DNA from 2 places in the Aliivibrio sp. A6 genome. Region 1 is predicted to be linked to the other one. Evidence: riboswitches for the same ligand, from Rfam matches in the RefSeq annotation. Region 1 holds a riboswitch; the other holds the start of a gene.
What was found. Region 1 has a riboswitch for cobalamin ahead of PVK70_RS11490 (ABC transporter substrate-binding protein). Riboswitches for the same ligand answer to the same signal wherever they lie in the genome.

Region 1 (16,562 bases):
ATTAGTATGATTTGTAGGTGGTTTGTATGGATATAAATGTATTATTTAAGATACTCACAGTTCTTAATTTTTTAGCTCTATTTGGTTCGATTTTTTTCATGTATAAAATGGGGAAACTAGGTTCTAAAACATTAAGAACGTATTTATCAATAATTACTGTTGCTTACGTAGTTGGTTTTTTATATTCAGAATATTACTTTATAAACCATGGTTTTTTTAATGAGTCAGATTCCTTTGCTCTTATTGTAGTGACGGTGTCAATACATATGTTAGTTATTGTTTTATATGTAATAACTCAATTTATACGCTACTTTTCACAGGAGGATGAAAAGAATAATATATTTGAGTCAAAATATAATAACGCTACCTATAAAAAAGCAATTTTAAGTAAGATAGAACTTGGTACCCCATTTAACATTATTAAAGTTAAGATCATTAACCATAGGAAGCTTATTGATGTCTCATCAGAGAGTCAGTTTAGTAAGATGTTGTCATTTTCTGTTTTAGAGCTAAAAAAAACATTGAAGGATTCGCATTTAGAGTTTTATCATGATTCTAGAGAAATTATTATTATTGGTTATTCAACAGATAGAGAAGAAATTAAGCGTTTGGCTTATATGGTATATGAAGCATTAATCCTACCAATAGAAATGAAAAAACAGAATATTTTACTTCAACCTGTGATTGGTTGTGCTATTTCATCATCTGATGTTGAAAGTAGTGAAGTACTTTTAAAGCAAGTAGACATTGCATGTTATAAAGCCAAAAAACTAGGGGTAATTCTTGATTTTTATAGAAGTACTTACTCTGAATCTATTTACGAAGAGGCTTACATTTTAAATAGATTAATAAATGCGATCCCAAATAATGAGTTTAAGCTTTTCTATCAACCTATCGTAAACAGTATCGATCAAACGGTGCATGGTTATGAAGCGCTTATTCGCTGGCCCCAGAGTGATGGGAGTATGATCCCTCCAGATAAATTTATTTCTATTGCTGAAACAAATAATTATATAAAGGGGATAACTCAATGGGTAGTGAAGCAAGTTTCCCATGATATTGCGGCGTTTAAAAGAGAAAATATACACCCATTAGTTCATGTGAATGTATCAACCCTCGACCTTCATGATGAGGATCTTTATAAGCTCCTATTTACATTAGTCACGAATAAACAGTTAGAACCATCAGATGTGATCTTAGAGGTAACAGAAAGTGCCCTAATGTCAGATGTTGATACTGCTTACCTTATGCTCTCGAAACTATCGGAATTGGGCTTTTATATCAGTATTGATGATTTTGGTACGGGTTATTCATCACTATCTTTACTTAGAGTGCTGTCATTCAATCAGATTAAGATCGATCAATCATTTATTCGTAACATGGCTATTGGCAATAGTGATTATGCCATTGTGGCTTCTACTATTTACCTTGCGCATAGTTTAGGTTGCAATGTTGTCGCTGAAGGTGTTGAAAATTTTGATTTATTTGATGAGCTTAAAGATCTTGGATGTGATTATATTCAAGGTTACTGTATTAGTAAGCCTAAAGAGTTTACCGAGATACTTCATTGGTCTTTAAAACAAGTTGAGATAAACAAACAAACAGCGATAGCATAACGTATGGTTCATAAGTCCCCCAGAGATCATCAGATTAACGTGGGGGGATTATGTTTGTTACTTTATTTAAGTAGAAGAGGATTGATTTTTCTCTTCTAAGAAAGGTACTGATTCATTTGGTCTGAAATATTTTTTAGCTCAGAGATAACTGACTCTATGATTTCAGCGTCCGGCTTAGTATCGCTTTTTGATAGTCTTTCAATTTCTTTTATTTGAGAAATAATATCTATTTCAAATAAGTTCCCTAAAGCTCCAGAAAGAGTGTGTGCGGTATTGTAAAGTGCGGTTAGATTATCGCTATCATACACTAGGCGTATTTTTTGAATGATGCATGCATTTTCATTAAGGTATAGCGAAAATAACTCTTTTATAATCGCCTCGTCTCCTTCAAACATATCTTCTAACGCTGAGATGTTAATCATAGATAGCTCTCGTATCAATAAATTATACCTTTACTATAGGATATAAGTTTTTTTAATCAAAAAGACACCAGATAGCTCTTATTGAATGTTTTGCTAAAAGATTTAGTAGAGGGTTTTATAAAGTGAAGAATAAATACTATAGCCATCAATGATTCGTAGTTTTTTTATTCAAAAATAATAAAAATCAATCAACTAGGTTTACTTTTAATCAAACAGACATTTTTTTTCAAAAAAGACTTGCGCCTGATCTCATTTTCTCTATAATGCGCGACATCACTTGATGAGGCAGATGCTTCAGAAGAGTCCCGTGGAGGGATGGCTGAGTGGTCGAAAGCACCGGTCTTGAAAACCGGCAACCGTTAATAGCGGTTCTAGGGTTCAAATCCCTATCCCTCCACCACATTCCATTGCTGAGCTAAGTTAGCTTGATGATGACAAAAGATATAGTGTGCCGACTTAGCTCAGTAGGTAGAGCAACTGACTTGTAATCAGTAGGTCACCAGTTCGACTCCGGTAGTCGGCACCATATTTTCTCTTTATGAGATGCAACACCTGTTCCCTTTTAGTTCAGTTGGTAGAACGGCGGACTGTTAATCCGTATGTCGCTGGTTCAAGTCCAGCAAAGGGAGCCACCTTTAAGAACGCCGCTTGATAGCAATATCAAGCGGCGTTTTTGTATTTGTAAATTATTGAATTGTAAATATTTTTTGAATTTATTTATACATGTATCTCATAAGTGATTGTTTTTAAAGTTATGAAATGTGTTTAAATCTATTTTGTCACTTTACAACGCTAGAAGCTCGGAAGATATTCAAGGATGAATAATACCAATCTACATAAGTATTTGATCATTCTTGCTTGTTAAAATCGATTATATCTGCGTTATACCTTTCTATTGCAAAAATTAGGTGTAATTAGAACCACTAGTTACTGTAATTTATGCCTTGCTCTAATCGATTTTTCCTACGCAATTATCTGAACAACTACTTATCCAGAATGGTATAAAAAAGCCTCTCACTAGTTATCATTAGATTAGTTAAGAGGCTTTTTCTGAATTGGGATTTACTTTTAGCTTTTGCTCATTGCCATTAATTTATTATTTTCTAATTTTTCTTTTAGCCACAAACCAGATGTCTTCATTGCATATGCAAAGATAACCCCTAAGATTAGAGATGGAATAACAAGTTGCCAGTTACCATTTGACGCAAAAGTTGCACATGAGCCAATAAAGGTACCAGGAATAAAACTTAACCAACTCTTTTTTGCTTGCGCGCACATAAAGAAAGCAACAATAGCTGTAATAACATAACCAATGATCTCTAGGCTTGCCATTGATGAAAGTTTAATGATGACCATAGCCCAGAAGACACCACTAAGATTAGTAGCAATACTTAACCCTATGCCTTTTAGTCCATCGGTAGGGGATGCAAAGTAGGTCGTACAACCAAGAAAACCAGCCCAACTTAATAAGCCTAAGCTTACTGCTACCCAGCCCCAAAGACCTGAAAGAATGCCTGTAGTAATCGCAATGGCAATTAATGTACTCATGGTTATACCTATAATATCGGTTATTTGCTAATCACCTATAATAATGTCTTTAACTGTGATTTTTAGTGATTTAAATCTCCTTAATTAACTATTGTTACATTGCTCTCTTTAAAAATTGAGAGTGCAATCGATTGCACTTCTATGAAGTAAAAATGTAAATAGAAAAATAAAGTTTTAAGTAAATACACACATACATGTAAAACTTTATTTCACTGTGAATTAAGTGTCTTGGGGTTGTAATGTGTATTGTTGGTCTTAAATTTTTATTTTGCACCTCAGTTAGTTGGGGGTTATTGTGGGCTACCTCACATAATGATAATTATATTTTTAGTGGAGCTACTAGTATTCCGTTCTGTTATAAGTTGATGCAACTCTCATTATTTTAATTTATACCGTAAAATATAGAATTAAGTGTGATTCAAAGCATAATTTGGATTTATCTTAATTTGTAAAACTAAAAAACTTTTGTATTGTAATTCCAGATTTGAATTTTAATTACTTTATTTTTAGGAATGGAATCATGTTGAAAAGAACCCTTCTTTCTACTGTTATTATGGCAAGCTTAGCGGCTTGTTCTTCTACTTCTTCTGAACAATCAACAGTTAACCAGCTGGCTGAAAACCTAGATATTAACTACACAGTGATTACTAACCAAGGCGCTGATGACGGCCTTGCTTGTAAAGAACTTCAGGCTGAATGGGCATCATGTAACAAAGTAAACATGACAATCACCAACACTGGTGAAGCGGTTGATTCTGCTGATTGGACAATCTATTTTCACAGCATTCGTTTAATTCTAGATGTTGAAAATGACCAATTTAAGATTACTCGTGTAACGGGTGATTTACACAAACTTGAACCAACAGATAAGTTTGATGGTTTTGCTGCTGGCGAAGAAGTAGTTCTTCCATTGGTAGCTGAGTACTGGCAGCTATTTGAAACTGACTTCATGCCAGGTGCATTTGTAACGGCTCCAGGTGCAGAAGCTCGTAATATCATTTCTTTGGATACTGAAGATACTAGTGAGTTTGTTGATGAAATTATCGGTGTTCAACTAAAACGTACTCTTGCTGATAACAACGTTGTAGCAACAGCAAACACTCGTTTTGAGAAAAACGCTGATGTAGCTGAAGTAGATGCGTCTTCTCATATTATTCCAACGCCTTTAAAAACAACGCTAACGAATAAAACGGTTGATTTAGCAAAAGGTATCTCTATTACAGCAAACGGTATTGATGCAGACCAACTTGCTGCATTAAACCAACGTGCTGAACTTCTAGGTCTTGAAACTTCTGGTGAATATCCAGTGTCTGTTTCTGTAGATAAGAAGCAATTCAAAGATGGCGTATCTGGTGCATACAAATTAGATGTGGCTGAAGGTAAAACTACGGTTGTTGCATTTGACCAAGCGGGTGCATTCTACGGCGTACAATCTTTACTTGCTCTAGTAAGCTTAGATAGCTCAGAAATCCCAACGCTAAACGTAGAAGATGCTCCACGTTTTGAATACCGTGGCGTAATGGTTGATGTTGCTCGTAACTTCCACTCAAAAGAAGCGATTCTTGCGACGGTTGATCAAATGGCAGCATACAAACTTAACAAACTACATCTTCACCTAACAGATGATGAAGGTTGGCGTTTAGAGATCCCAGGTCTTCCTGAACTAACAGACATCGGTGGTAATCGTTGTTTTGATGAGACAGAAACCTCTTGTTTATTACCTCAACTGGGTTCAGGTGCTGATTCAGATAACTTTGGTTCTGGTTTCTTCACAACAGAAGATTACCTAGAAATCCTAACGTACGCGAAAAACCGTAACATTGAAGTGATTCCAGAAATCGATATGCCAGCTCACTCACGTGCAGCAGTAATGTCAATGGAAGCTCGTTACGCACGTCTTGCTGCTGAAGGTAAGATGGAAGAGGCGAACCAATACCGTCTGATGGATCCAAAAGACGAATCAAACGTAACAACGGTTCAGTTCTACAATAAACAAAGCTTCATTAACCCATGTTTAGATTCATCTTCAACATTTGTAGATAAAGTGATCACTGAAGTTGCAGCAATGCACAAAGCGGCTGGTGTTCCTCTATCAACATGGCACTTCGGTGGTGATGAAGCGAAAAACATCAAACTTCACGCTGGTTTCCAAGACATCAACGATGAAGAAAAAATCGCATGGAAAGGTGACTTAGACTTATCTAAGCAAGACTTCCCATTTGAAAAATCGCCACAGTGTCAGTCTCTGATTGCAAGCGGTGAAGTTGCAGATTTCGAACATCTTCCAAGCCATTTTGCTGAGCAAGTATCTAAAATTGTTGCAGCTAAAGGCATCCCACACTTCCAAGCGTGGCAAGATGGTCTTAAATATTCTGAAGGTGCTAATGCATTCGCAACTGAATCAGTACGTGCAAACTTCTGGGATACTTTATACTGGGGCGGCGGTGCTTCAGCGTACGAGTGGGCTGAAAAAGGGTACGACGTAGTTATCTCTAACCCAGATTACGTTTACATGGATTTCCCATACGAAGTTGACGCAAAAGAGCGTGGCTACTACTGGGCAACTCGTGCAACAGATACACGTAAGATGTTCGGTTTCGCACCAGAAAACCTACCTCAAAATGCGGAAACATCAGTTGACCGTGACGGTAACGGCTTTGAAAGTGCAGGTACAGTAACGCCTAAGAAACCTTTCTACGGTCTGTCTGCACAACTTTGGTCTGAAACCGTACGTACTGATGAGCAATATGAATACATGGTATTCCCACGTGTTATCGCAGCAGCAGAGCGTGCATGGCATGAAGCGTCTTGGGAAAATGAATACAAAGCAGGTGTTAAATACTCTCTAGAAACAAACCTAGTGAATAAGAAAGCACAGCTTACTGATTGGACAAACTTTGCAAACACTATGGGTCAACGTGAATTAGCGAAGCTTGAAAGAGCGGGTATTGATTACCGTCTACCAATCCCAGGTGCAGAAATTGCAAACGGCGAACTAAGCATGAACATTTCATTCCCAGGTGTAACGCTACAATACTCTGTAGATGGCGGTAAAACATGGTCTGAATATGACAATGCAAACAAACCAAAAGTAACGGGTGACGTTCAAATTCGTTCAGCATCATTTACTGGCGAGCGTGTTAGCCGAGTAACTAGCGTTAAATAATTACGTTAGAAAAAATTAGAAACAGTCATTAAATAACCAAACGGCACTTCTTTTATAAGAGGTGCCGTTTTTTTATGTAATAAACTTCATACATCAAAAATGAAATCATTCTTTTATTTTTTGGTTAAGTGTTTTTTATGAACGTAACATCGTCTAACTTCGTTATAGCGGACTCTAAAATCACTTAAATCCCCATTCATCAGTACGTACGATGTTTATCTATTTATAAATGTGCATTTAAAATGAACCTTTGAAGGTTTACTATATTCCTTATGAATGACTTATCGAATCATCAGTATTGATAAGTAACTAAAACTACGGAATGTATTATGGCTATTTCTCGACGTACTTTTTTAAAAACATCCATTGCTACAGCAGTTGTTGCTGGTGGTGGTTTAATGGTTTATCCGGCTTCGAAATTCTTTGATGATGAAGATATTGAGGTGATCCCGCACGCAAGTCACTGGGGGCCATTTAATGCGATAGTAAAAGCAGGTGTACTTGTTGGTATTCAACCGCGTAAAGATCTCGATGCAATGCCTACCGAAATGTTAACGGAAGGGCTGATTGGTCGGGTTTACGATAAAACTCGTGTTAAATACCCTATGGTTAGAGCCTCTTATTTAGCCGATCCAAAAGGCGATACCAAGACTCATTTACGTGGTAAAGAACCCTTCGTTCGTGTGAGTTGGGATGTCGCATTATCATTAGTAGCAGAAGCCATTCAAACGACAGCCACCGACCATGGAAATGAAGCTATTTTTAGTAGCTCTTATGGTGGTTGGTCACACGCCGGTTTAATGAGGCCACAAGTACTACAAGGCCGATTCTTTAATCTTATTGGTGGGCAAAGTACCACAACGGGTGACTATTCAGGTGGTGCCTCTCAGGTTATCCTTCCTCATGTTATTGGTGATATGGAAGTGTATTCACCACAAACAGCATGGCCTGTAATTAAAGATAACACTGAAATATTTGTACTGATTGGTTGTGATCCTTGGAAAAATAACCGCATCGAATTTCGAGTTGCCGATCATCAAATGTACCCACATTGGAAGCAGTTTGCCGAAGATGGCATCAATTTCATCTCAATTAATCCACAACGTACCCGAACAGATGATGAGTTAGATGCGGAATGGGTCAAAATTGTGCCTAATACCGATACCGCTTTATTCTTAGCCATGGCGCAGCATGTATATGTTAATGATCTACATGATACCTCTTACTTAGATCGCTACACCGTAGGGGCAGATAAATACATTGATCATTTAATGGGTAAAACTGACGGGGTGGTTAAATCTCCAGAGTGGGCAGCGAAAATTACAGGTATATCGGCAAAAGATATTCAGGCAATGGCGATTAAATTTGCAACAAGTAAAACTCAGTTTGCCGCTGGATGGTCGCTGCAAAGAGCCGATCATGGTGAAATGATTCATTGGGCAATTATTAACTTTGCAGCCATGTTAGGGAAGATTGGTAAACCGGGGGAAGGGGTTGGCTTTAGTTGGCATTACGGTAATGGTGGTATGCCACAATCAGGGAAAACATTGCCAATTGGCTTGTCTCAAGGTAAAAATCCAGTCAGTACTATTTGCCCGGCATCTCGTATTTCTGAAATGTTAATGAACCCAGGCAAAACCTTTACAAGAGATGGCATTGAATACACCTATCCAGATGTTAAAATGGTGTATAACGCAGGCAATAACCTACTTTCACATCAACAAGATACCAATCAATTGATTGCAGCACTTAATGACAAAGTAGACACCTTTGTATGCCAAGACCCATGGTGGTGTGCATCGTCGCGTTATGCTGACATTGTTTTACCTGCAACCAGTACGTTAGAGCGAGATGATCTCTCCTCTGGTGGGACTTACAGTAACGATAAAATCTATGCGATGCGTCAGGTTATTCAGCCTTATGGGGAAAGTTTAGATGACTTCGAAATTTTCCGAAGATTAGCTGAAATATTTAACGTTGAAGATAAATTTACGGAAGGGTTACCGTTTGATGAGATATTAAAACGAGCCTATAAAGCGTCTTCTGCTACATTACCGTTTGATGAGTTTTGGAAAAATGGCGTCGCTTTATTACCAGTGCCACAAGAAGCAAACCAATGGGTAAGACATGGTGATTTTTATCAAGATCCAGAGAAGAACCCACTGCATACGACATCAGGAAAAATAGAACTATATTGCCAAGATATCGCCAATTTTGATGTAAAAAACTGCCCGCCAATGCCGACATTCTTAGAACCGTTTGAATATCTTGGTAACGCAAAGCCTAATGAAGTTCATGTTGTTAGCCCGCATCCTTATATGCGGTTACATTCACAACTGGCAAATACAGAAGTTCGTAAATACGAAAGTGTTCAAGGACGACAATACGTACTTATTAATGATAAAGATGCAGAGAAGCACGGGATTCGTTCTGGCCAATTAGTTGAGATATTTAATGAACGTGGTCGAGTGATTGCTGGAGCGAAAGTCTCTGATCAGATTATGCCCGGCGTGATCAGTTTAGAAGAAGGGGCGTGGTTGCAATTTGATAGCCAAGGGCGCTGTAATAGTGGCTCAATTAACGTATTAACCTCTGGTAAAGCATCAAGTGATTTAAGCCAAGCGACGACGGCTAATACCTGTCTGGCTTATATTCAACGTTGTCGAGATCCGGAATCACCCAATTTAGCGTTTGAGCCACCAAGAATTGTCACGGTAGATACCGATCTTCAGATTGATAAAGTAAACGCAACCCTAGGTCATGATAATGGATTAGGCAGTGAGACAAAACAAAGCGTCGGTGAAGCCTTATTTTATCAGCGTTGTACCATGTGTCATTCAGCCAAAGATCCCAAGCAGTATACTAAGGCTCAATGGCGTGGTATCACTCAGAGCATGTTTCCTCGAGCAGGGTTAAATCCACTAGAGAGAGAAGAGGTGATGTCTTTTCTAGAAGCTAACGCCAAAGATTCAAGCTAAGTTATCTATTGTTTTAAATGACACGGTTAAGCAATTTAAGATGTGATAATTGAGTTGAGTGTTACTTAATAAATAAAATAAACCCTCAGTAAGTAAGATTACTGAGGGTTTATTTTATCCTGATAGTCTTTTTGAACACTAACTTTCAGGCAACCAAGTTTGTTCAGAAACCACTTTTTGATTTTTGAAAGTGAGTTGCTCTACTTTATCACCATGATTATTCCAATGAGTTACTGAACCATCTTTGATTTTTCCGTCATCGTAATTAGCTTGTGTCGCTTTTTTCCCATTAGCGTAATAACTGGTGTATTGGCCGTCTTTCTGACCATCATCATAGTTAATGATTGTTTTTCACAAACTCTAAGAAAGTCCGGTCAGCTTTTGATAGATAACCATTTTTTCGCCATGCAATTGAAATATCTAAAAAGATAGGTTCACTAAAGGGAATTGAGACAATATCAGGTTCGTTTTCTGTGGCTAATTCGAGCAAAGCACTAATGGCGAAGTCACGTTTTACAATTTTCAAGATCACAGGTAATAAGTTGGTTTCAAAAGAGAAATTAGCGGTTAGTTTTTGTTGTTGGCAAATAGCATCTAACCTTTCGCGATGAAAATACCCTTGTTTGAACATCACCAACTCTTGAGAGAAAAATTCAGTAAACGATAAGGTCTTTTTCTTTGAAAACTCATGTTCAGGGCTAACAACAGCCACCATTTGAGAACGAAGTAAGTGATCGGAGTCGAGCTCATTAGGTAAGTCTCTTACTTGAGTAATGCCAAGGTCAATTTCCCCATCAAGCAGCATTTTTTGTATTGACTGTGCGCCGGCCTCTACCATAGTGAGTTTTAATTTTGGGTATTTGCTTTTAAAAGCCATGAGAACCTCAGGGAAATAGTAGGTGCCCATAATGCTTGGTACGCCTAATCGTACTTCCCCTTTTTCTAATCCTCTTAATTCTTTCATTGCAAGAGAAGCATCATCCAATTGCTGTAAAATCAATTTAGCGTGGGTAAGCAGAACTTCACCCTCGTGAGTGAGGGCTATTTTTCGATCATTGCGGCGAAAGAGTTCAAGCTCTAATTCGGTTTCTAATTTTTTAATCGCCACGCTTAATGCTGGCTGAGCGATATGTAGACTGTTAGCTGCGTGGGTAATGTTTTTATGCTCTGCAACTGCGACAAAATACTTTAGTAATCGTGTATCCATATTTATTACACACCATAATCAAAAACTATCAAATCGATAATTATTATATATTTTCACTATTCCAATGAACTTGCTACTGTTTTGATATTGTTTTCCTGATGATGATCACTGAGATGATTGAATTTCGTAGTAAGGCGTATTACCAAGTGAGTGCCGCATTGGCTTTTGGATCATTTTTGGTTTTTTGTAATTTGTATTTGTTTCAACCTATGTTGCCAGTATTGGCTGATCATTTTATGGTGTCTGCGACTCAAATTAATTGGTTGTTGGCTGCAGGGACATTAATGCTGGCTCTGAGTTTATTGCCGTGGGCGATAGCGTCTGATTTCATTGGTCGACGCAAAGTGATTTTATTGAGCTTATTCATGCTTCCTGTCATAGGAGTGACCTCATTATTAACCGATAGCCTTATTGTTCTTATTCTAAGTCGTGCAGCAATGGGTATCGCACTTGCTGGATTTGCGGCTGTTGCAGTCGCTTATATGGCGGATGCGTTTACTGCTAAAGCGTTTAGTTATGCCATTGGTGCTTATATTAGTGCTAACTCGTTAGGAGGAATTTCTGGACGATTATTTGGCGGTGTTATAACCGATCATTTTAGTTGGCAAATGGCAGTGATCTTGATGGCCCTAATAAGTGCAATTGGTGCCATTATCGTAGCTCTAATTTTGCCAAAAGACACAGCTCAACAAACTGAAAAACGGTCAGTCTCTGATTATCATCGTGTACTTGTTCAGCATTTAAGAAACAAGCCACTCTTTTTGGCTATGCTGATTGGAGGGGTTAATTTTGCTTTGTTTGTTAACTTATACTCCGTTACTGGTTTTCGTTTAATTGCTGAACCTTATTCGTTGCCTTTAAGCGTGACTTCTATGATCTTTCTTTGCTACTTATCAGGCACAGTGAGTTCCCGTTTAGTTGGATTATGGTGTCAGCGATTTAATGCGGTATCGGGTATGTTTGCAGGAACGTTACTTAGCTTAATTGGTATGCTTATCGCTAGCAACCAATCACTTATTACTATTATTATCGGTTTAAATGTATTAAGTTTTGGTGCTTTTTTTACTCATTCATTGGCGTATGGCTGGGTAAGCCAAAAAGCAGAGGCGGCGAAATCAACAGCAACGGCACTATACTTGGTGCATTACTATGTTAGTGGCAGTTTAGGTGGATTTTATTTAATGTATTGTTGGCAACATGGGGGATGGGAAAGCGTGGTTCTTGGTGCAGGAATACTTTATGTTGTTATCTTTTGGCTCTGTTGGCGTTTATATAATTACGCCCATACCAAGGTTGCATGGGCGTAATCAAAGAGGTCTCTTTATTTGTTAGATTTCAAATACTTTAAAACCATTCTTTCCAGAGCGTTTGATGTCATACATAGCAGCATCAGCATTGTGCATTACATCATTGATGCAACCGCCATGTTCTGGGAAGAAGGCAATACCAATACTCGTACTTAAATGGTAAGGCATATCTTCGAACATCAATGGCACATGACTGTTTTTAATAAATTGATCTACCTGTGCGATCGCTGTTTGCTGATCAATAAGATCATAAATCAGAACGGCAAATTCATCACCGCCAAGACGAGACACATAAGCATTTTCAGAAAAAGCGCTGTATAGGTTTTTGCCTATTGCTTTTAAAGCTAAATCACCAGCACTGTGACCAAAGTTATCGTTAAGATCTTTAAAGCCATCTAAATCGATATAGATTAATGCTAATTTAGTATCGTCCTTGCGTGCCTGTTGCATTTTCCAATGGAATAGTTTTTTAAAATACCCACGATTTATTAAGCCAGTTAAGCAGTCGTGATGTGCTAATTTTTTGATTTTATTATGATTCATTCGCTTTTTAAGTTGTAGCTGTGCAATTAATAAAGCCACGAGTAAAGAGAAAAGGAATAGGCTAATTACGATGAGTAATTCACTTTTTTCAATCTTTTCTAAGCTCCAAATTGGTGCACTTGGTACAAAGGTAATTAAACGCCAACACGAATCTTCTTTGTTAATGATGGAAACGTCTTTGCTTGTTTCTACATTTTTAGGATATGAAAATACAGAGTCAAAAGTCAGTATGCCAGATCCTATTAGGAATTGCCCTTTTGAACGGTTTTTAAGGCACTCATATGTTTTTGGATAAATAGCAGAATATTTTTTATCTGCATTTTCGCCAAACATAAATGCAAATTCTAATTCAGGTCTTTTATCATAAATGAGAAAATAATCATCGCTATTAATAAGCATATGGTGATTTTTTTGTTCTAATGAGAAAAGCTTTAAACCATCAAGTAGATGCTCTGCTAAATAATTGAGTATTACCACACCACGTTTTTTTCCATATTCATCAAATACAGGTGTTGCAAGGCGGATCATTGGTTTATAAGGTAGCTCAATTTCTCCGTGCTCAATGTTTAAATCAAGAATAGAGATATAAATTTCACCGTCATGTAATTTCAAGCTGTCTTTAAAGTAGTATCGGTTACGTTTATTTTGCAGCTGATGTTTAGGTACGATGGCAGGAATACCATTATTATAATTAATACGGATGATTTCGTTACCCTCAAGGTCAAGGTAACGTAATTGGTCGTAAAGTCCTTTTCTAAGGCTTAAAGCAAGTGTATTTAACTCGGCAAGTTTAATGAGTTTTTTATCATGTTTATCATAAGCCTTATTGATTTCAATGAAGTCAGAAAGCAGCAGGAGATCTTTCCCTATGCTGTTAAGGGTCATTGCAATGTATTTTTTTTGAGCGGAAATTAGCGCACTTTGTTCTGTTTTTATTTGATTGATCTTTATTTCACTTTCTGAATACTTATAGAAATAAAAAATAGAAAATAAGAAAGAAAATAAACACAAAAATAAAACAATAAAGCGAGGCCAAAAAAATAGATTATTGGACTTATTAAATGTAATCACTTTATTCACTTAACTTAAAATTAATATGGGCACCATTTATGTAACAAACTCTTTTGTGAGAGTATTATTTATTGGTGTTATAAGTGGGGAACTTTATAGCATATGAATATTTCTATCAACGCTAAAAAAATAATAAATCCGAAGAAAAATTGACCTATACCGCTGTGGTGTTGGAAATTAAGATCTTATGTAACTAAGGGTGACTATTTGTTGTTTTTCTACTGACTTTTATCTCCATTAAATAACCAACAAGCAATTAATTTACTACCATTTGGCAACTTAAATTGCTTGTCGATAAACTCAAATCTACTTACTTTGGAGAGGGGTAATTAATACTGATGTATTCAGGCTCTTCAATCCCCGCTTCTTGATTTAACACACGGGTTAATACAAAGTAATAATTTGCTAATACATTGGCAAATCTAGGCAGTGTTTCTGGAATGTTCTTTGTGGTTAATTTATCCACTTGAACTAAAGCGCGCACCACTTTTTTACTTAAACTACGGCATTGATGAAGTTGAATAACAGGGCCAGTGCCGCGAGGAAGAACAAAGCGCTTCGCATCGTCGTGAACTTGAGACTTAAAATGTAACATTTCAGATAGCAGGTTTTGAATATCGTCTTCAAAAATTCCGCATTTACCACGAATTGATCCATTTAAATTGAATATTTTGGGTTGTAAGCGTTCTAGGGACTCTCGAACTTCCTGATTTGATATTTGAGAAAGAGCGAGGCCAGTATAGGTACATAACTCGTCAGTTAAAATCTCAAAATCACACAGCGGACTGTCTTCAAAAATGAATGGGTAAGAGAGTTCACCGACATTACCAGATGCTTTAAGTGTCATAGTTACATTACTTATTAGTGGGTTATGAAGAAATATACTTTACCATGAGCTAAGAAAACATAGCGAGATAATCTGAGTTTAATAGATAGAATATATTATCGTAGCGACGTACAATGTCGACCACTTCGGAATACGGTGAGAATCCGTAACGGACGCGCCACTGTGAAAGTCTCAATGGGATTTGAGTCAGATACGAAGTGATTAATTTTATGCTCTATTGTTCAGAGCTATAATGTACGCGATTTACAGGAGTTGCCATGCGTTGGCTTGCGTTAAAATCATTTATTATTGCCTCTTCTTGTTTGTTTTCTTTTTCCTCAATGGCTGAGACTATCTATCCGTTAAGTATGATTGATGGCTTAGGGAATTCTGTTGTTATTGAACAAGAGCCTAAAAAAATATCCTCAAAAACATTATTTACAGATGCTGTGTTACTCGAGTTAGTGGATGAGAGTTCACTCTCAAGTTTGACTGATCTTGCTAATAATCCTAACTATTCTGCGGTAAAAGATATTCTTCCTAAATCAGTTCCTTTATTAGCGCTGAATGTAGAAATGATCATCGCGAATCGTCCTGACATTGTGTTTGCGGCCAATTGGAGTGACGCATCAAAATTAGCCATTATTGAAAATGCGGGCATTCCTGTTTATCGAATTCAAACACCTAAAACAATTGCAGAGATTAAAGCTGAGATCTTACGTGTTGGCGAGATAGTTAACAAAAGCGAAGCGGCTAAAAAAGTCGTTGCCAAAATGAAGGCGCGATTAACTCAAGATGTGATTAAGCCAAAACAAAGATTAACAGCGTTAGATTACAACCCTTGGGGAACCTCTAGTGGGCAAGACTCAACATGGGATGAAGTATTAGAGCAAGCAGATTTAGATAATGCGATTGAAGGATTAGTGAGTGATAAGTACGGACAAGTGCCAGTATCAAAAGAGATGGTGATTGTGCTTAACCCTGATGTATTGTTTATTCCTGCATGGGTTTATGGTGATAAGAATGGCGCAGAGCAGTTCAAACAAGAAGTGATGTCTGATCCGTCATTGCAATCAGTCACAGCTATTAAAGAAGGGCGTGTGTATCAAATGCCTCATGTATTAAGAAGTGTTTATAGCCAATACATTATTGATGCGGTTCTTTTTGTTAATCATTCTGCGTATAAGAAACCTTAATGCCTTTTTATCGTTTAACTTCAGTTCAAATTATTATCTCAGTCAGTCTGTTTATTGGTCTGTTTTTGGCATATCTCAGCCTTGGTGCGGTGCATATTCCAATTATCGATATTTTGTCGATGTTTAAGAGTTACTTGATGAATGGCAGCGAACTCGCCACAAAAGAATACCCATTAGCCTCTGCAATTGTCATGCACATTCGATTACCTAGAGCGTGCGCCGCTATTCTGGCTGGTGGTGCATTGGCGTTGGCAGGAGCTTGTACTCAGGGTTTATTTAAAAATCCATTAGCGAGTCCTGATGTATTGGGTGTGAGCTCTGGCAGTAGTTTTGGGGCAGTCATCGCAATTGTATCTGGCTTCTCGTTTATGAATCCGATGTGGTTACCTATTTTTACTACGGTTGGCGCATTGGCGGCATCAGCATTTATCTATGTTTTAGCCTCTCGCAGTTCGTCGTCTCAAATTCTGTTTTTAATCTTAACCGGTTTAGCACTCTCTAGTTTATTGGGGGGGGCACGAATGGGGTTGCTATTAATGGCTCAACAATATGAAGTCAGTCAATTTGTCTTTTGGGCTATGGGTGGCTTAGATGGGCGTATGTGGCAACATTTATTATGGCCAACGCCAGTTATTATCATTGTTTCAATTTTGCTATTAAAAGAGAGTCGTGCCTTAAATTT
Region 2 (16,562 bases), on a different contig from region 1:
CGCAGCGTAAACTGTTTTTTAACTTAAGAAAGAATAAAAAACGCCTTGGCTGGTTTAATAACGGTGAAGTTGAAGCGGTTGCAAAAGATCTTGGAGTATCTCCTTCTGAAGTGAGAGAAATGGAGTCTCGACTTGCAGCGCAAGATTCAACGTTTGAGGCACCAGCAGAAGATGATGACCGTGATATGGCTTTCACGGCACCTGTTTATTACTTAGAAGATAAACAATCTGACGTGGCTTATTCTTTAGAAGAAGATAATTGGGAAGATTACACCAATAATCGTTTAGCAAATGCCATTGCAACATTAGACGATCGCAGTCAACATATCGTGCAATCTCGTTGGTTAGCTGATGAGAAAGTGACATTACAAGAATTGGCTGATACTTACCAAGTTTCTGCTGAACGTATCCGTCAACTTGAAAAAAATGCGATGAAAAAACTAAAAGACGCGGTTGGTGATGTTCTTTAGTTAATAAGCATAGAATAAGAATCAAATAGAAGGCTGATCTCTTTGGGGATCAGCCTTTTTTGTTTTTAATCCCTGTGAGTTTGAGCTGTTTTTATAGTTTAAGCTGATTATTTATCTTGTGTATAACTAGGGAGTTAGCTGTTTAGATCTTGCAATATGGTTTAGAAAGCGAGATAAAATAAAGGATTAAGATAAGAACTACTATCCACACATTAAAAAGGATCCTTACTACATGTAGTGGATCTATTTTATTTAAACCACTTTATCAACGCAATCCACAAGGTTTTCCACAGGTGAGCGAAAAGTGAGCAGCTTTTGTTTGGTCATAAAAATATGTGGATAATAACTTTGTGTATAAGTTGTTTTTATCCTTACGTACTCTGTGTTTTTCTTGTGGTTAATCAGAGGTACAATAAAGAAAAAATAGAGAGTGGAAGTCAAAATGGAACAGTTTCAACATATCTCAGTAGTCGATGCTCAACATAAACTACAAAATAAAGATCTTAATGCGGTGATCGTCGATATTCGAGATCCCCAATCTTTTTCCCGCTCGCACGTCGATGGCGCATTTCATTTAACTAATGACACAATTGTTGAGTTAATGAATACAGTGGATTTTGAACAACCAGTATTAGTGATGTGTTATCACGGACACAGCAGTCAAGGTGCTGCTCAATACTTACTAAACCAAGGTTATGATGAGGTTTATAGTGTTGATGGTGGTTTTGAAGGCTGGCATAAAGCAGGGTTACCTGTGGAGAAATAAAATTATATGCAGAGATTAATCGCATTATCCAATCCAAGAGCAGGGCAGGCGTTTATTGATTATATGGCATCAAGGCATATCGATATTCGTATGATGCCAGAAGGAGATGGTCAGTTTGCGTTATGGGTGGTATCTGATGATGCTTATCTACTGGAAGTTGAGTCGGAACTTCAGGCTTTTTTAAGTGATCCTAACAATACGAAATATCAGTCTGCCTCTTGGGATATGGCTGATACACGAACAGCAAAGTTTGCTTATGGTTCGCCAGATCTCATGAAGATGATTAAAGCAAAAGCGGGATTCTTTACTTTATTCATCATGGCGGTTTGTATTGTTATTTTTGCACTGCAGCAGCTAGGTTGGAATAATTCGATTTTTCAAGCGCTGCATTTTCCTGCAAGTCAGGAGCAAAGCATGGAAGTATGGCGCTGGTTTTCTCATGCATTACTGCATTTCTCTGCAATGCATATCATCTTTAATTTACTGTGGTGGTGGCAGTTGGGTGGAGACATTGAATTACGTTTGGGGCGAGCCAAGTTAGTTCAACTGTTTTTATTCTCCGCCTTATTTTCAGGATTAGGGCAGTATTGGATAGAAGGGGCAAACTTTGGTGGGTTATCAGGCGTAGTATACGCATTGCTAGGCTATTCTTGGTTTATTGGTTGGTTAGCTCCAGAGAGAGGGATTTCTGTCTCTAAACCGATTGTTGGCTTTATGTTGGCATGGATAATTCTAGGTTATGCTCAACCTTTTATGGCCATTGCGAATACGGCGCACCTTGCTGGCTTGGTTACTGGCTGTGTGATAGCCGCAATAGACAGTAAGCTGAAAAACGCATAGAAAGAAATAAAGAGAATAAAGAAATGAGCAAGACACTTGGTGCCTTGTTCATTTTTATTTTGATATAAAGATTACGATAGTATCGCTGTTACTGATAAATATATTTAGTAAACAGTAAATCTACCGCGAGCGTTTTTCCTGTCTCGGCCAGTAAAAGTTCATTGATTGCCGTTAAGCATTCTTTTCTAATTTCTTCCCTACCAGCCAATGATTTAATTCGTTGCTCTGGTTGTTGACCTAGAACCTCAACTAAGGCATTTCTAATTTGTGGATTGTGATGCTCTAAGTTAGGCAGTTCTCGATTGTCAGCCACTAGGATATCAACTCGGATCTGGATATAACCGAGCCTTTTCCCTTGGGTAACAAAGTTGGTTGTTAGGTCTGGTGCTAGTGTAAAGTAGCCCATTTGTGGGGCAACACCGTCTTCTGCAAAAGCTGCAGGGGCAAAAAGTTGGCTAATTATTAGCAGTAACCCTGCAAATAATGATTTCTTTGTCATTTTCTAATCCATTCGTCAGTCAATTTATTTTATTACTTGTTACAATAGTCGGCAGTTGTGAGAAAAAATTAACCGTTATCTCTCAATATAATCGATATATGTGAGAGATCTTATAGAGAATATGTCAGATATCAATTCTTGGTGTGCTTCTGTACTGAAAAAAGTGCAGTGGCAAGAAGCCGATAGCTTTAAGTGTCGTAACGAATGGCAGCAATATTGGTTGCTTGGGCTGGACTCATTATCTCGCCGTTTAGAGCAGCATTGCCAAGTGCTGTCTGTATCGGTTTTAGATAATACTCATATTAATCCGAGTTCATTAACCGAAGAAGAAACTAACCTTCTTAGCAAAGAGGTTTGTCTGCGAAGAAAGGTGATCTTAAAGGGCGATCAGACTTCCTGGGTGTATGGTCGCACGTTAATCCCATTATCATCGCTTCAAGACCAACCACACGACTTAACACGTCAAGGTCATGTACCATTAGGTATTACGGTCTTTAGCGCTAAGAGTGTCCATAGGGACAAGCTACAAGTCGCAAAAGTCATGACGGATAAAGGGGAGTTATTTGCTCGTCGTTCTCGTTTATGGATGAATGAAAAACCAATGTTGGTTGCAGAGTTGTTTTTACCAAATGCACCTATTTACTCAAAGGAAATGGAATCATGACCATGTCAAAAGCACAGGCGTTTTGGCAATTAACTCGAATGAATCGACCTATCGGTTCGTTGTTGCTTTTATGGCCAACATTGTGGGCACTGTTTTTAGCCGCGGATGGACTCCCTGATTGGCATGTTCTGGTTGTATTTGTACTCGGTGTTTTATTTATGCGTTCTGCGGGTTGTGTGATTAATGACTTTGCTGATCGTAAAGTCGATGGTCATGTAAAGCGTACCGCTAATCGTCCGTTACCTTCTGGACTTGTTTCTTCTAAAGAGGCACTTACGTTATTTGCTGTTTTGGTGGTGTGTTCATTTTTATTAGTGTTAACCATGAATACGTTAACGATCCTGCTATCAGGAATAGGGATAGTGCTTGCCATCGCTTACCCATTCATGAAACGTGTTACCTATTTACCTCAATTTGTACTAGGTTTAGCATTTAGCTGGGCTATCCCAATGGCGTATGCGGCAGAATCAAATCAAGTGCCACCTGAAGCGTGGTTGTTATTTGTGATTAACGCGCTATGGACAATTGCCTACGATACGCAATATGCAATGGTAGATAGAGATGATGATTTAAAGATTGGCATTAAATCAACGGCGATTTTGTTTGGTCGTTTCGATAAGCTCATCATAGGCCTACTGCAGTTAAGTGTACTGACGTTATTGATTATTCTTGGTTCTCAGTTAGCTCTTTCGAGTGTGTACTATTGGGGAGTGTTAGCTGCAGCAGGATTTTTTGTTTATCAGCAATGGTTGATTAAAGGTCGCGAAAGAGAAGCATGTTTTAAAGCCTTTTTAAATAATAATTATGTCGGTGGTTTAGTCTTTATTGCGATTAGCATGAGCGTGTTAATTTAAGTTTTCGACTTACTGATAAAAGAAAAGCCAGTATGATACTTTCAATAAGAAATCTCATACTGGCTTTTTTTGTATCTTAAAGAAAATTAATCTTCTTTGTTCATTACCGCTTGGATAGTGAGTTTTATCTCTGGTGTTAATAGTTTTGAGATGTCATGAGCAAAAGGCGTAACTTTTTCAAGTACTGCATTTCCATCGCTGTCTAAATAACCTTCGGTTTTTAAACTATTAAACAAGATACCAAAAACCCCTTTATCGAAGAACTCTGGGGCATTAATTCCATGCAGACGGCTTAAACGTTGAGCCATTATTTGGCTTTGCTCTTCTAATTCACTCTTATCTAATTCAGGCGATGCTTGTAAATGCGTAAGAGCAATTGCATAGCGTTGTAGTGTTTCTGAAATAGTATGAGCCAATAAGTGAAGTTTACGAATATTGGTTGGGTTAAGTTGTAAAAGCCCATTTTCGAGTACGATTAACTTTTGACGAATTAATTCATCAATATGTTGGTTAACCACATCGCTCAAACCTTCGTCGCCATAATGCAAAAATAACTCAGCTTTAAGGAATGGGTAGATCTTTTGAATCTGTTGTTGGATACCATCAACAGAAATTGAACGAGACTGCACAACTAATTTTGCAATTAATGATGGTAATGCAAATAGGTGAATAATGTTATTACGGTAGTACGTCATTAGAATTGACTGGTTTCTGTCTAATGAAACAATTTCACCGAGTGTGTCTTTTTCAATAACGAACTTATCAAGAGCAATCGCATGTTCTAACAGCTCTTCAGCACTTTCCATTGGTACGGTGGCAGTGCTTGAGTAAGGAATGTTTCGTAGCAGCTGTAAGTAACAATCTAACTGCTCAGTTAGATCTTCTTTACTTAATGCGCGCTGACGAGCTGCAAGTAATGCTGTTGCACATAGCGTTAATGCATTGGCAGCCGCCGCATCATTAATATGTGTCATCATCTTATTGGCAATGCCATTCACCACGGGAACCATCCACTCTGGTCTTTGTGGCTCAATCGGGTTAATTGATTCAGACCAATTTGGTGCGTGTTCATTTAAATAATGGTTTAGTGAAATAGGCTCACCAAAGTTGACGTATCCTTTACCGAAATTACGCAGTTTACGTAGCGTACGTAATACCTGTCCTGCATTTTCTTTTTCTTTACGCTTACCTTGCAGCTCTTTAGCGTAAGTGGTGACTTCCATTACGTGTTCATAGCCAATATAGACTGGCACAAGCGTTACTGGGCGGTTTAACCCTCGCAGCATAGCTTGAACGGTCATTGCTAACATTCCGGTTTTTGCTTCCAATAAACGGCCAGTACGTGAGCGTCCACCTTCACTGAAATACTCAACTGAATAACCTTTTGCAAAAAGTTCTGCTAAGTATTCACGGAAGATAGTTGAGTAAAGACGATTACCTTTAAAACTACGACGAATAAAGAAAGCTCCGCCACGACGGAAGATAGGACCCGCAGGGAAGAAATTTAAGTTAATGCCAGCTGCAATATGTGGTGGTACTAACCCTTCATGATAAAGCACATAGGAAAGCAACAAGTAATCCATGTGGCTACGGTGACAAGGAACGTACACAATTTCATGGCCTTCTTGTGCTAGCTTACGCACAGTAGACGCGTTATTAATGTTTAAACCTTGATATAAACGATTCCATAGCCATTTAAGAATACGGTTACCGTTTTTTATCAGTGAGTAAGAGAAGTTTGTTGCGATCTCTTCCATGATGTTCATGGCTTCTTTACGCACTTTTTCTATATCGACGTTACGCGTTTTAGCTTCTTCAAGAATGACCTTTTCAATCGCTTGTGATTTTAATAAACGATTAAATAGCGCTTGGCGATTAGGTAGGTTAGGACCAGAGGCCGCCAATTTTTGACGAGAGAAGTGAATCTTAGCCACTCGTGCCAGTTTATGAGCAATTGCTTCATCTGCACCGTGGTTATCTGCCATATAGCGTAAAGACACCACTGGGCTGATACGAACGGTTGAATCACGCCCTGATTTAATTAAGGTTACAAATTTTTGAGGGCCATTCAGAGGCATCAGATGAGGTTTACTCGTTCCTTCTTTTCCTGGTCTTCTTCCCCATAAAATAGAGGTTGGGATCAGTTGGAAGTCTGCGTCTTTGTTTTCTTCGTGATGCTTTAGAACTATTTTAAATAGATCTAGAGACTCTTGTGGTAGGTCGTCATCAGTATCGAACATTTTAGGTCCGATAGATGTGAACACGTAGCGTGGGTATTCCACATCATCAATTGTGATCGGAGAAAGAGGGTCTGGTAGCCCTAGTTCTAATGCACTTTTTTGTAATGTCAGTAAATCAACATGCGAGCGAAATGGCAGGGCATAGATGATTGGACGCTCAAGATCGATCTTAAGGTCTTCAATTGGGTTCGATGGAATCGAAGTACTCTTCACCATTACTGATAATGGCAATTTTAGCAAAGAGTGATAAATAGTGTGTCCTGTAGACATAATGACAATAACGCCTTAGTTATGTACCGATCGGTCGGTTTATATAGTTGCTTACAATTTCACGGCAAGAATAGCAGAACTGGTCAAACCTTTTAATAGAAATGAACAGATTATCCACAATAGTACGAGTAATATGACATAAAAGTCGTTAATTTTGCCGCCTTTTTAATCAATAGGTCTTTCAAAGCATAGCACAGCTGTATATACTCACAGTTAACTGTATAAACAGACAGGTGATTTATGAAGCCGCTAACGGCAAGACAGCAAGAAGTCTTTGAGTTAATCAAAGCAAAAATTGATGATACTGGCATGCCACCGACACGAGCAGAGATCGCTCGTGAGTTGGGATTTCGTTCAGCGAATGCGGCAGAAGAGCACTTAAAAGCCCTTGCTCGTAAACAGGTTATCGAGATTATTCCTGGCGCTTCTCGAGGTATTCGAATTCTTTTACAAGATGCAGAGAATGAAGAGCTTGGTGTTCCTTTAATTGGTCAAGTGGCAGCAGGAGAGCCAATTCTTGCTCAAGAGCATGTAGAGAGTCACTATCAGGTTGATCCTGGCATGTTTAAACCACAAGCTGATTTTCTATTGCGAGTGAATGGGGAGAGCATGAAAGACATCGGAATTATGGATGGCGATTTGCTAGCGGTTCATAAGACGCAAGATGTTCGTGATGGACAAGTGGTTGTCGCACGAGTGGATGATGACGTAACCGTTAAACGTTTAGAGCGTAAAGGGTCCATGGTTTTCCTTCATGCAGAAAATGAAGAATTTGCTCCAATTGAAGTAGATTTAACATCACAGAGTTTAAGTATTGAAGGTCTTGCTGTTGGTGTTATCCGCAGTACAACTTGGATGTAATACTTACGTATAATTACTATTCATTTAGATAATCTTAGGAATGAATATTATTAAATTGTCATTATCGCTTGTTTTTCTGAAATAGAACTTTACAAGTGGTAATGATAGTTATTATCATCTAGTTTCTTTCATAGGAGATGATAATGACACAGCTCGGCCATAAAATTCCTTCTCGCCTACTGCAACCTCTGTGGTTAAGAAGCCGTGAAAGTATGATCGATAACGGATTAATTTACGATCCTATTGCAGCTGCTGCATGTCGACATTGTCACCTCTCTTCTGACTGTCTCTCTGGAGATATCGATCAAAAGCAATTACTCCATGCCACTCTTACCGTTCAATGTGATCAATACGTTTCTCGATTTCTAAAATCTAATCCATCGGGGTGGGTGGTGAATGTCGGTGCTGGTCTAGATACGCGTTTTTATCGATTAGATAACGGTCGGTGTCATTGGCTGGAACTTGATATCAATGAAAATCTTCTCTGGCGACAAAAGCTGTTTCATACCAATGAGCGTTATTATTTGCGCTGCGGCTCTGCAACAGAAGAAAGCTGGGTAGATAACCTTCCCGTGCCACACGATGTACCAGTCATGATTGTCTGTGAGCATGCATTATTAGAATGTAATGAAAAACAGTTAGCGAAATTTGTCCAGTTATTGGGTCGTCGTTTTCATCATGCAGAGGCGTTGTTTGTGGTGGCGGGGGATCGCTGTAATACCATGATAGGCAAAAAGCTCGGCAGTATTGAATATCAACATGGTTTATATCAACCAAAGCAACATTTTACGGGGTGGCTACCGTGGATAGAAAAATTATCTGTGACATCGCCTCTTGAGCATGATTGTACACGATGGAAAGTATGGCAGCGCTGGTTGTCTAAATTTCCACTTTTTAAGCACAGAGTAACGCCATTGCTAATTCATATGAATTGGTGAATGTGTGAAACAAATTAAAGTAGCAAAGGTTTAGGTTCAAAAAGAAGTAAGTAATAATACGATTACTTTTCAATCTTGGTAGAGCTTATGCTACAGGCACTAAAAAACCTTTCTCTACACCGACAGGTATTAGCGTTAGCTATTCCTATGGTGCTTTCAAATATCACTATTCCGTTATTAGGGTTAATTGATGCTGCTGTCATTGGCCATCTCGAACACGCATGGTATTTAGGAGGGGTTGCAGTAGGCGGCACCATGATCAGCGTGACGTTTTGGTTGTTGGGTTTTTTACGCATGGCAACCACTGGTTTATCTGCACAGGCGTATGGCGCTGAAAATAAAATGTTACTGAGCCAAACATTTTCTCAGGGTATTTTTTTAGCGCTCTGTTTTTCTTTTATTCTTCTTCTTTTTCATCAACCTCTTTCTTACGCTATTTTTTCTTTTAGTGACGCAGCACCTGAAGTTAAGTTGTATGCCGAGCAGTATTTCTCTATCCGTATATGGAGTGCCCCGGCAGCGTTGAGTAATTTGGTTATCATGGGCTGGTTACTAGGAACGCAAAACGCTCGTTACCCTATGTGGCTTGTGATCATTACTAACGTTATAAATATCGTACTTGATTTATTATTTGTGGTTGGCTTTGATTGGAAAGTAGAGGGGGCTGCATTTGCCTCGGTCATTGCGGACTATTCGGCTTTGGTAATAGGCTTGTTCTTTGTCTTTAAGCAAAGTAAAAAATTAGCGTTACCTCGTTTCATTATGCCAATTGCAGATCTTCTTTCTGGTTTTAAGCGTTTATTTAAATTGAATCGAGATATTTTCTTACGCTCATTATGCCTACAAGCGTGCTTTACTTTTATGACGTTTCAAGGGGCATCGCTTGGTGTTGATATTGTGGCAGCTAATGCGGTATTGATGAGCTTTTTGATGATGATTTCATATGGTATGGACGGTTTTGCTTATGCAATGGAAGCCATGGTAGGAAAAGCCATCGGAGCGAAGAGTAAATCTCAGTTATCTGATTCTTTAATCGGCACGACTTTTTGGAGTTTCATTATTAGTTTGATACTTAGCTTAGCCTTTGGGCTTGGAGGTTATCAATTAATTTCAATGATTTCTTCTATTGGAACGGTACAACAAACGGCGCTTATTTACCTTCCTTGGCTTGTTGCTATGCCATTAGTGTCGATGTGGTGTTTCTTATTGGATGGGATTTTTGTTGGAGCAACTAAAGGTTCTGAGATGAGAAATTCCATGTTTATTGCGATGTTAACCTTTTTTACTATGTGGTGGTTAATGCAAGATTACGGTAACCATGCATTGTGGGCTGCGATGTTATCTTTTATGGCTATGCGTGGTATCAGCTTAGCAATTACCTTTTTTATACAATGGAGAAAAGCAATTTTCCTATGATAGGCCAAATAGTTTATTGTATTGATAGTTAAATAGAAAATGGGGTAAGTTAAGGCTTATCCCATTTTCGTTCTGTGCTGCTGATGATGGTTAGAAAAGTCTATTTAATCCATTAAGAGCAGCAACACGATAAGCTTCGGCCATTGTTGGATAGTTAAATGTTGTATTTACAAAGTACTCAATAGTATTGGCGTCGCCTTTTTGTTCCATAATGGCTTGGCCGATATGAATGATCTCAGCGGCACGCTCACCAAAGCAATGTATTCCTAATATTTCTTTAGTTTCACGATGGAAGAGAATTTTCAGACTGCCAATATCCATTCCTGCAATTTGAGCGCGAGCTAAATGTTTAAAAGACGCTCTCCCTACTTCGTATGGGACTTTTGCAGCAGTTAACTCTTGTTCCGTTTTACCAACTGAGCTAATTTCGGGAATGGTGTAAATACCTGTAGGGATATGATCAATCAGTTGTGCTTCTGCTTTGCCTTTTGTGATTGCTTGGGCAGTAAATCGGCCTTGGTCATAAGCGGCGCTTGCTAGGCTTGGATAGCCAATGACGTCACCAACCGCATAGATATGATCAACAATAGTTTGATAACTTCCATTTACTTTGAGTTGCCCACGAGAATCCGCTTCTAGCCCTACCGCTGATAAATTAAGTTTGTCCGTGTTCCCGGTTCTGCCATTAGCAAATAGAATGCAATCGGCTTTCATTTTTTTACCAGACTCAAGATGCATCACGATACCATCATCGTTAGCTTCAATGCTTTCAAAGCTTTCATCATTGCGAGTAACAATGCCACTGTTCCAGAAGTGATACGAAAGAGCATCAGACATTTCGTTATCTAAAAAGGAAAGTAAGCGGTCTCGAGTATTAACCAGGTCGACTTTGACTCCTAAACCTCGAAAGATAGAGGCATATTCACTGCCAATAACGCCTGCACCGTAAATAATAATATGTCTAGGATCATGCTGCAGAGATAAAATGGAATCACTGTCATAGACTCGGCTGTGGTTGAAGTTAACTCCTGCCGGGCGGTATGGGCGTGAACCCGTTGCGATAATGAATTTATCTGCGGTATAAGTTTCGATAGAGCCGTCTTTTGCGGTTACGGCGATGGTATTTTTTTCGACAAAACTGGCTTCACCGAAGATAAGTGAGCACTGATTGCGGTCGTAAAACCCTTGTCGCATTCTCGTCTGTTTATCAATAACACTTTTCGCATGGCCTAAAATATCCGAAAAAGTAGAGTGAAGACTGGTATTATTCTTACAATAAAGAGGGTTTGAATTAAATTCAAGAATACGGCTAACGGCATGACGCAGTGCTTTGGATGGTATGGTTCCCCAGTGAGTACAACCGCCACCAACACTTGGTTCTCTTTCAATAATAGCAACGTTTAGGTTTGCTTTTGTCAGCCCCATAGCGGCGCCTTCTCCCCCTGGGCCACTTCCAATTACAATGGCATCAAAATGGGTTGAATGTGTAGGGGTCGAGTTAGTCATTATTAGTGCCTTATTATTATCAATCTCGCAACATTGCTAGTGAACTATTTTAACCTTTTCATTCGTTTGGTAAATCAAGTGAGTAAGATAGAGTGGAGAGGATCACGTTGTTTATGGAAATAGACAGGTTTATGGATTTCATTATTTACATAGATAAATAGAAATCGATAATGTGAACTAGCGAAAAGTTTGTGATACCCATTAAATTAAATTGTGCAATATACGGTAAAATATATGTATCCTGAATTTGAAGCTGATGATCTCAATGTAGCATCAGAAGTGAAGCGACCAGTAACGGCAAAAGGTGTGAGAGCACAACAGAAAGAAAGAACTCGTCGAACCATTATCGATGCAGCTTTTTGTCTACTATGTGCTGAAAGAGGCTTTACGAGCTTAAGTTTACGTGAAGTAACAAGAGAAGCAGGAATAGCCCCAACGTCTTTCTATCGTCATTTTAAAGATATGGACGAATTAGGGCTCACCCTGGTTGATGAAGGTGGCTTGATTTTACGCCAACTAATGCGCCAAGCTCGTCAGCGAATTGTGGTTGAAGGAAGCGTGATCCGAACATCGGTTGATACGTTTATGGAGTTTATTGAAAGTAGCCCCAACGTATTTCGTTTGTTATTACGAGAACGCTCTGGAACTTCACCGGCCTTTCGTGCCGCAGTAGCAAGAGAGATCCAACATTTTGTCGCGGAACTAAGCGAATATTTAGTTGCCACAACAGGAGTGCCTCGTGAAGATGCATTAGTGCAGTCTGAGGCTTCAGTAACGTTAGTATTTAGCTCTGGTGCTGAGGCATTAGATCTGGATGCTGTGCATAGAAAAGAATTATCAGAAAGGTTGATTTTTCAGTTACGAATGCTTTCTAAAGGCGCCTATTGGTATCGTAAAGAAAATGATCAATAGAATACAGTTACATTGATCGCAGTGAATCAATGTTTATAAGAGGTAATAAAGCATGACAAATGAAAATAGTAGAAATGAACGAAAAACATTAGTGCTATCAGTGATAACTGGTCTTTCTCTGAATGCTGTTTGGGTTGGATTTACAGTAACAGAAGTGGCTTTTTCAATTTTTCCAATCATAGCATTGGTTTTAGCTGCTCAAGGCTTGTACCAAGAATACTTACGTCAACCTGAAAGTGAAGATACTTCGTTGATTGCTGTCGCTTGTTTCTTTGTCGGTTTATTTGGTCATTCTGCTTTTGTGAAGGCGCAATACCCAGAAATGGGAGGTAACTTCTTCTCTATTCTTGTTGCATTAAGCTTATTACTTTGGATTGCGGTAAAAATGGGTTTTTTAAAAAAGAAAGATGAACCCGTAGATGCTTAATTAGTTAATAAAAGAAAAGGCTCAGAATGTAGTGTTCTGAGCCTTTTTTCTATTTATTATTTTCGTTCTAAGAAAACACCCGCTTCCATATGATGTGTATATGGGAATTGGTCAAATAGAGCAAAGCGAGTAATGTTATGTGTTTTGCCTAAAATTTCTAAGTTTTCTTTTAGTGTCTCAGGGTTGCAAGAGATATACATAATACGTTCATAACCCTGAACCATTTTACAAGTGCCTTCATCCATACCTGAGCGTGGTGGATCGACAAAAATGGTATTGCAGTTATAGCTTTTTAAATCTACGTTTTGATCTTTTAAGCGTCTAAATTCACGTTTACCTTCCATCGCATCGGTAAAGTCTTCTGCTGACATACGGATGATTTGAACATTATCAATATTGTTTGCTGCAATATTGTATTGTGCTGACTCTACTGAAGGTTTTGCTAATTCAGTCGCTAAAACGCGATCAAAGTTTTTAGCTAAAGCTAATGAGAAGTTACCATTACCGCAGTAAAGTTCTAATAAATCACCTTGGCTGTTTTGAGTACAGTCTACCGCCCACTCTAGCATTTTTTGTGCAACAACACCGTTTGGTTGGGTGAAGCTATTTTCAACCTGCTTGTAAGTTAAAATATCGTCGTTAACTTTTAGTTTTTCAATAACAAACTCTTGGTCCAGTACAATCTTCATTTTACGAGCACGACCAATAAGATTCAGATTAAAACCTTCATCATTTAAGCGTTGTTTTAGTGCTTTTGCTTCTTCTTTCCAAGCATCATCTAATTGGCGGTGATAAAGCATTGAAACTAAGATTTCACCGCTTAGAGTGGATAAAAAGTCTACTTGAAACATCTTATGACGCAAAATTTTGCTTTCTTTTACCGCTTCAGTCAGTAATGGCATTAAATCATTAATGATACGACTGGCTGGCAAAAAGTAATCGACACGGTATTTTTCTTTGGTTTCTTGGTTGAACATAACGTAATACATTTCGTCATCTTCATGCCAAACTCGAAACTCTGCTCGCATACGGTAGTTTTCAGCAGGAGAAGAAAAGACTTCCAATTCAGGAACGTCAAATTCAGAAAACATTGCAGACAGTGCTTCTGCTTTTTCATCTAATTGTACTTGATAATTTTCTGGGTTCATGACGGGTTGGGTCATTGTCTTGCCTCACGCTGCTCAAAATAAGAGCGCCGATTTTATGCGATAGAGATCTGTTGTCCAGTATTTGTGTGTGATTGATCGAAACTAATTGAGTAAAAGAGGGAATACTCATTAGCTAAGCCTAGACAAGTATAGCGTACGCCATTACTATTTCGGCCATGTTGGTGCGCTATTTTTATATTCGATAATAGCCTGAAAAGGGAATCTGGTGAGAATCCAGAACTGACGCGCAGCGGTAAGAGAGAACGAAGGTACACATATTAATCCACACTGTTATTTTTCTTTATCTGTAGGGAAGAGTAATGGGAAGTGAGTACTGTAGGTTAACTGCTCTCAAGTCCGAAGACCTGCCAGCAATATGCGATACATAAGGTATTGCTATATGGACTTAACGCGATTTTAGGAAACAACGGAAATGAAAAAAACTGCCCTTGCGACTGCAATAGTGTCGCTGCTTTCTCACGCCTATACTTCCCCTGTATTTGCTCAAAACACCACAACTGAAACTGATGAGACTATGGTTGTTACTGCCAATCGATTTGAGCAGTCAGCTAAAGATGTCATTGCGCCTGTTGAAGTGGTTACCAAAGAAGATATTGAAGCGATGCAAGCTAAATCTCTTGATGAAGTGCTACGTCGATTGCCTGGTATCCAAGTTGGAAAAAGCGGTGGTTATGGACAACAAACAAGCTTATTTGTTCGAGGAACGGAGTCGGATCATATTCTTATATTGATGAATGGTATTCGAATCGGTAGCGCGACTGCAGGCAATGCTGCGATTAATCTTATTTCATTGAATGGAGTAGAGAGAGTTGAGTATATTCGAGGACCAAGAACAGCGGTTTATGGTGCAGATGCTATTGGGGGGGTTATTAATATAATTACTTCGACAACCGAAGAATATACTTCTGTAACTGGTGGTCTTGGATCTAATAACTATAAGCAGCTTGGTGCAGTAACAAGTCGAAAGGTGAATGAAAACTTATATATCAAGGCAGCTGTAAGCCAAGAGAAAGAAGATGGTTTCTCTGTATCTAGTAACCCAACAGATTTAGATGATGATGGGTTTGAGAATACGAATATATCATTAGAAGCAATGTATCAGTTTTCGGAAGCTTTTCTAAGTAGAGTTAATTTTGATTATAGTGAGGGGAGTGTTGAATATGATCCTGCTAAGTCATACAAAGATTATAAAAATTATAATCTAGCTTTAAGTAATGAATATAAAACAAGTAAATGGCACTCGACTTTTGTTATAGCAACAAACCAAGATAATAATGATAATTTCTCGTATTACGATAATTATGACAAAGTGATTTTTGAAACTAAGCGAGATACTGTTTATTTAAATACTTTTTATTCGGTGACAGAAAAGATCATTTTTGGTGCAGGCCTAGATTGGTATAAAGATGACGTTTCAGATTCAACCGATGTGGTGAACTTTGATGAGACAACCAGAACTAATATGGCTGGTTTTATTACAGGACTTTACCAGGGAGATAAGCTCCAAGTAGAAGCTAGTCTTCGAAATGACGATAATCAGCGTTATGGAAATAATAGTACATGGCAATTTGGTGCAGGGTATGAAGTTATTGAGAATATTCGTTTAACTGCAAATTCAGGTACTGCATTTAAGGCTCCGACTTTTAATGATTTATACTCTCCTTTAGATTGTTCATATGGGACATGTTATTCAGGTAACCCTAATTTAAAACCGGAAGAATCAGAGAATTATGAAGTTGCTATCGAGGGGGCATATACTTTTGCATTTGTTAGAGTAGCAGCTTACCGCAATAATATTACAAATCTAATATCAGGAAGCATCAAAGAGAATGTGGGTAAAGCAACAATTGAAGGAATTGAATTATCTACAAGCTTTGAGACGGGGCCAATAAGTCACCAAGTCAGTTTTGATTGGATGGACCCTAAAAATGAAGATACTGGAGAAGTTTTAGCTAGACGAGCTAAAAGAAGTGGAAAGTGGAATAGCTCTTATATTGTTAACGATTTCTTATTTGATTTAAGTTACCTTTATCAAGATGAGCGTTTGAATTATTCAGGTGGTGATATGCTTGATTCGTATTCACTTTTTGATCTTGCAGGGACTTATTTTATAACTGACTCTTTTTCTGTAAGTGCTCGAATTGCTAATATGTTTAATGAAGAGTATGAAACTGCTGGTGGTTATAATACCCAAGAACGTAGTTATTACGGAACAGCAACATATAAATTCTAAACTATATATTCATCTAAACCGCCTGTAATCGGCGGTTTTTTTCTTTTCTGAGGTTTATATGAAAAAGAAAGTCATCATCAGTTGGTCATCAGGTAAAGACTCCACACTCACTCTTATTCGTCTACTTCAAAACCCTGATTATGAGGTTGTTGCTTTATATACAACCCATGTCGCAAATGAAGTACCTTTTCAAGTCACACCTATTTCTGTTGTCCAAATGCAGGCTGATCTAGCAGGTTTACCATTAATCGCTATTGAATTGCCGACCGTATTCCCAGCTAATAATGAATATCAAAGTTTAGTTGTAACTGGTTTAAAGGAATGTGGAATTGAGTTTGATGTAATAGCCTTTGGCGATATGTTTTGTAATGGCATTGTCGAATACCGTAAAAGCTATATAGAAGCCGCCGGTTGGGAGTGTGTTTTTCCATTGGTAGGACAATCAAGTCGTGAGCTAGCAGAAGAGATCATCAGCTGTGGAATTAAAACCATCCTTG

Region 2: it holds a riboswitch for cobalamin, as region 1 does, so the genes downstream of both, PVK70_RS16860 (TonB-dependent receptor domain-containing protein) here and PVK70_RS11490 (ABC transporter substrate-binding protein) in region 1, are expected to answer to the same signal.

The regions. Positions count from the first base shown of each region.
Region 1 is NZ_JARACR010000017.1:59,545-76,106, forward strand. It holds gene PVK70_RS11430 (GGDEF domain-containing phosphodiesterase) at 27-1,616, shown strand; gene PVK70_RS11435 (Hpt domain-containing protein) at 1,712-2,038, opposite strand; tRNA gene PVK70_RS11440 (tRNA-Ser) at 2,348-2,438, shown strand; tRNA gene PVK70_RS11445 (tRNA-Thr) at 2,489-2,564, shown strand; tRNA gene PVK70_RS11450 (tRNA-Asn) at 2,595-2,670, shown strand; gene PVK70_RS11455 (DUF1097 domain-containing protein) at 3,107-3,586, opposite strand; gene PVK70_RS11460 (beta-N-acetylhexosaminidase) at 4,107-6,752, shown strand; gene PVK70_RS11465 (molybdopterin-dependent oxidoreductase) at 7,082-9,730, shown strand; gene PVK70_RS11470 (LysR family transcriptional regulator) at 10,068-10,937, opposite strand; gene PVK70_RS11475 (MFS transporter) at 11,051-12,244, shown strand; gene PVK70_RS11480 (diguanylate cyclase domain-containing protein) at 12,266-13,672, opposite strand; gene PVK70_RS11485 (cobalamin adenosyltransferase) at 14,169-14,705, opposite strand; cobalamin riboswitch at 14,787-14,922, shown strand; gene PVK70_RS11490 (ABC transporter substrate-binding protein) at 14,963-15,880, shown strand; gene PVK70_RS11495 (FecCD family ABC transporter permease) at 15,880-16,562, shown strand, end outside.
Region 2 is NZ_JARACR010000039.1:5,739-22,300, forward strand. It holds gene rpoH (RNA polymerase sigma factor RpoH) at 1-470, shown strand, start outside; gene glpE (thiosulfate sulfurtransferase GlpE) at 913-1,236, shown strand; gene glpG (rhomboid family intramembrane serine protease GlpG) at 1,243-2,076, shown strand; gene PVK70_RS16805 (flagellar basal body-associated protein FliL) at 2,165-2,575, opposite strand; gene PVK70_RS16810 (chorismate lyase) at 2,697-3,239, shown strand; gene ubiA (4-hydroxybenzoate octaprenyltransferase) at 3,236-4,093, shown strand; gene plsB (glycerol-3-phosphate 1-O-acyltransferase PlsB) at 4,180-6,603, opposite strand; gene lexA (transcriptional repressor LexA) at 6,844-7,464, shown strand; gene PVK70_RS16830 (class I SAM-dependent methyltransferase) at 7,608-8,402, shown strand; gene dinF (MATE family efflux transporter DinF) at 8,490-9,818, shown strand; gene sthA (Si-specific NAD(P)(+) transhydrogenase) at 9,909-11,324, opposite strand; gene fabR (HTH-type transcriptional repressor FabR) at 11,559-12,236, shown strand; gene PVK70_RS16850 (YijD family membrane protein) at 12,289-12,663, shown strand; gene trmA (tRNA (uridine(54)-C5)-methyltransferase TrmA) at 12,720-13,826, opposite strand; cobalamin riboswitch at 13,975-14,198, shown strand; gene PVK70_RS16860 (TonB-dependent receptor domain-containing protein) at 14,245-16,065, shown strand; gene PVK70_RS16865 (ATPase) at 16,124-16,562, shown strand, end outside.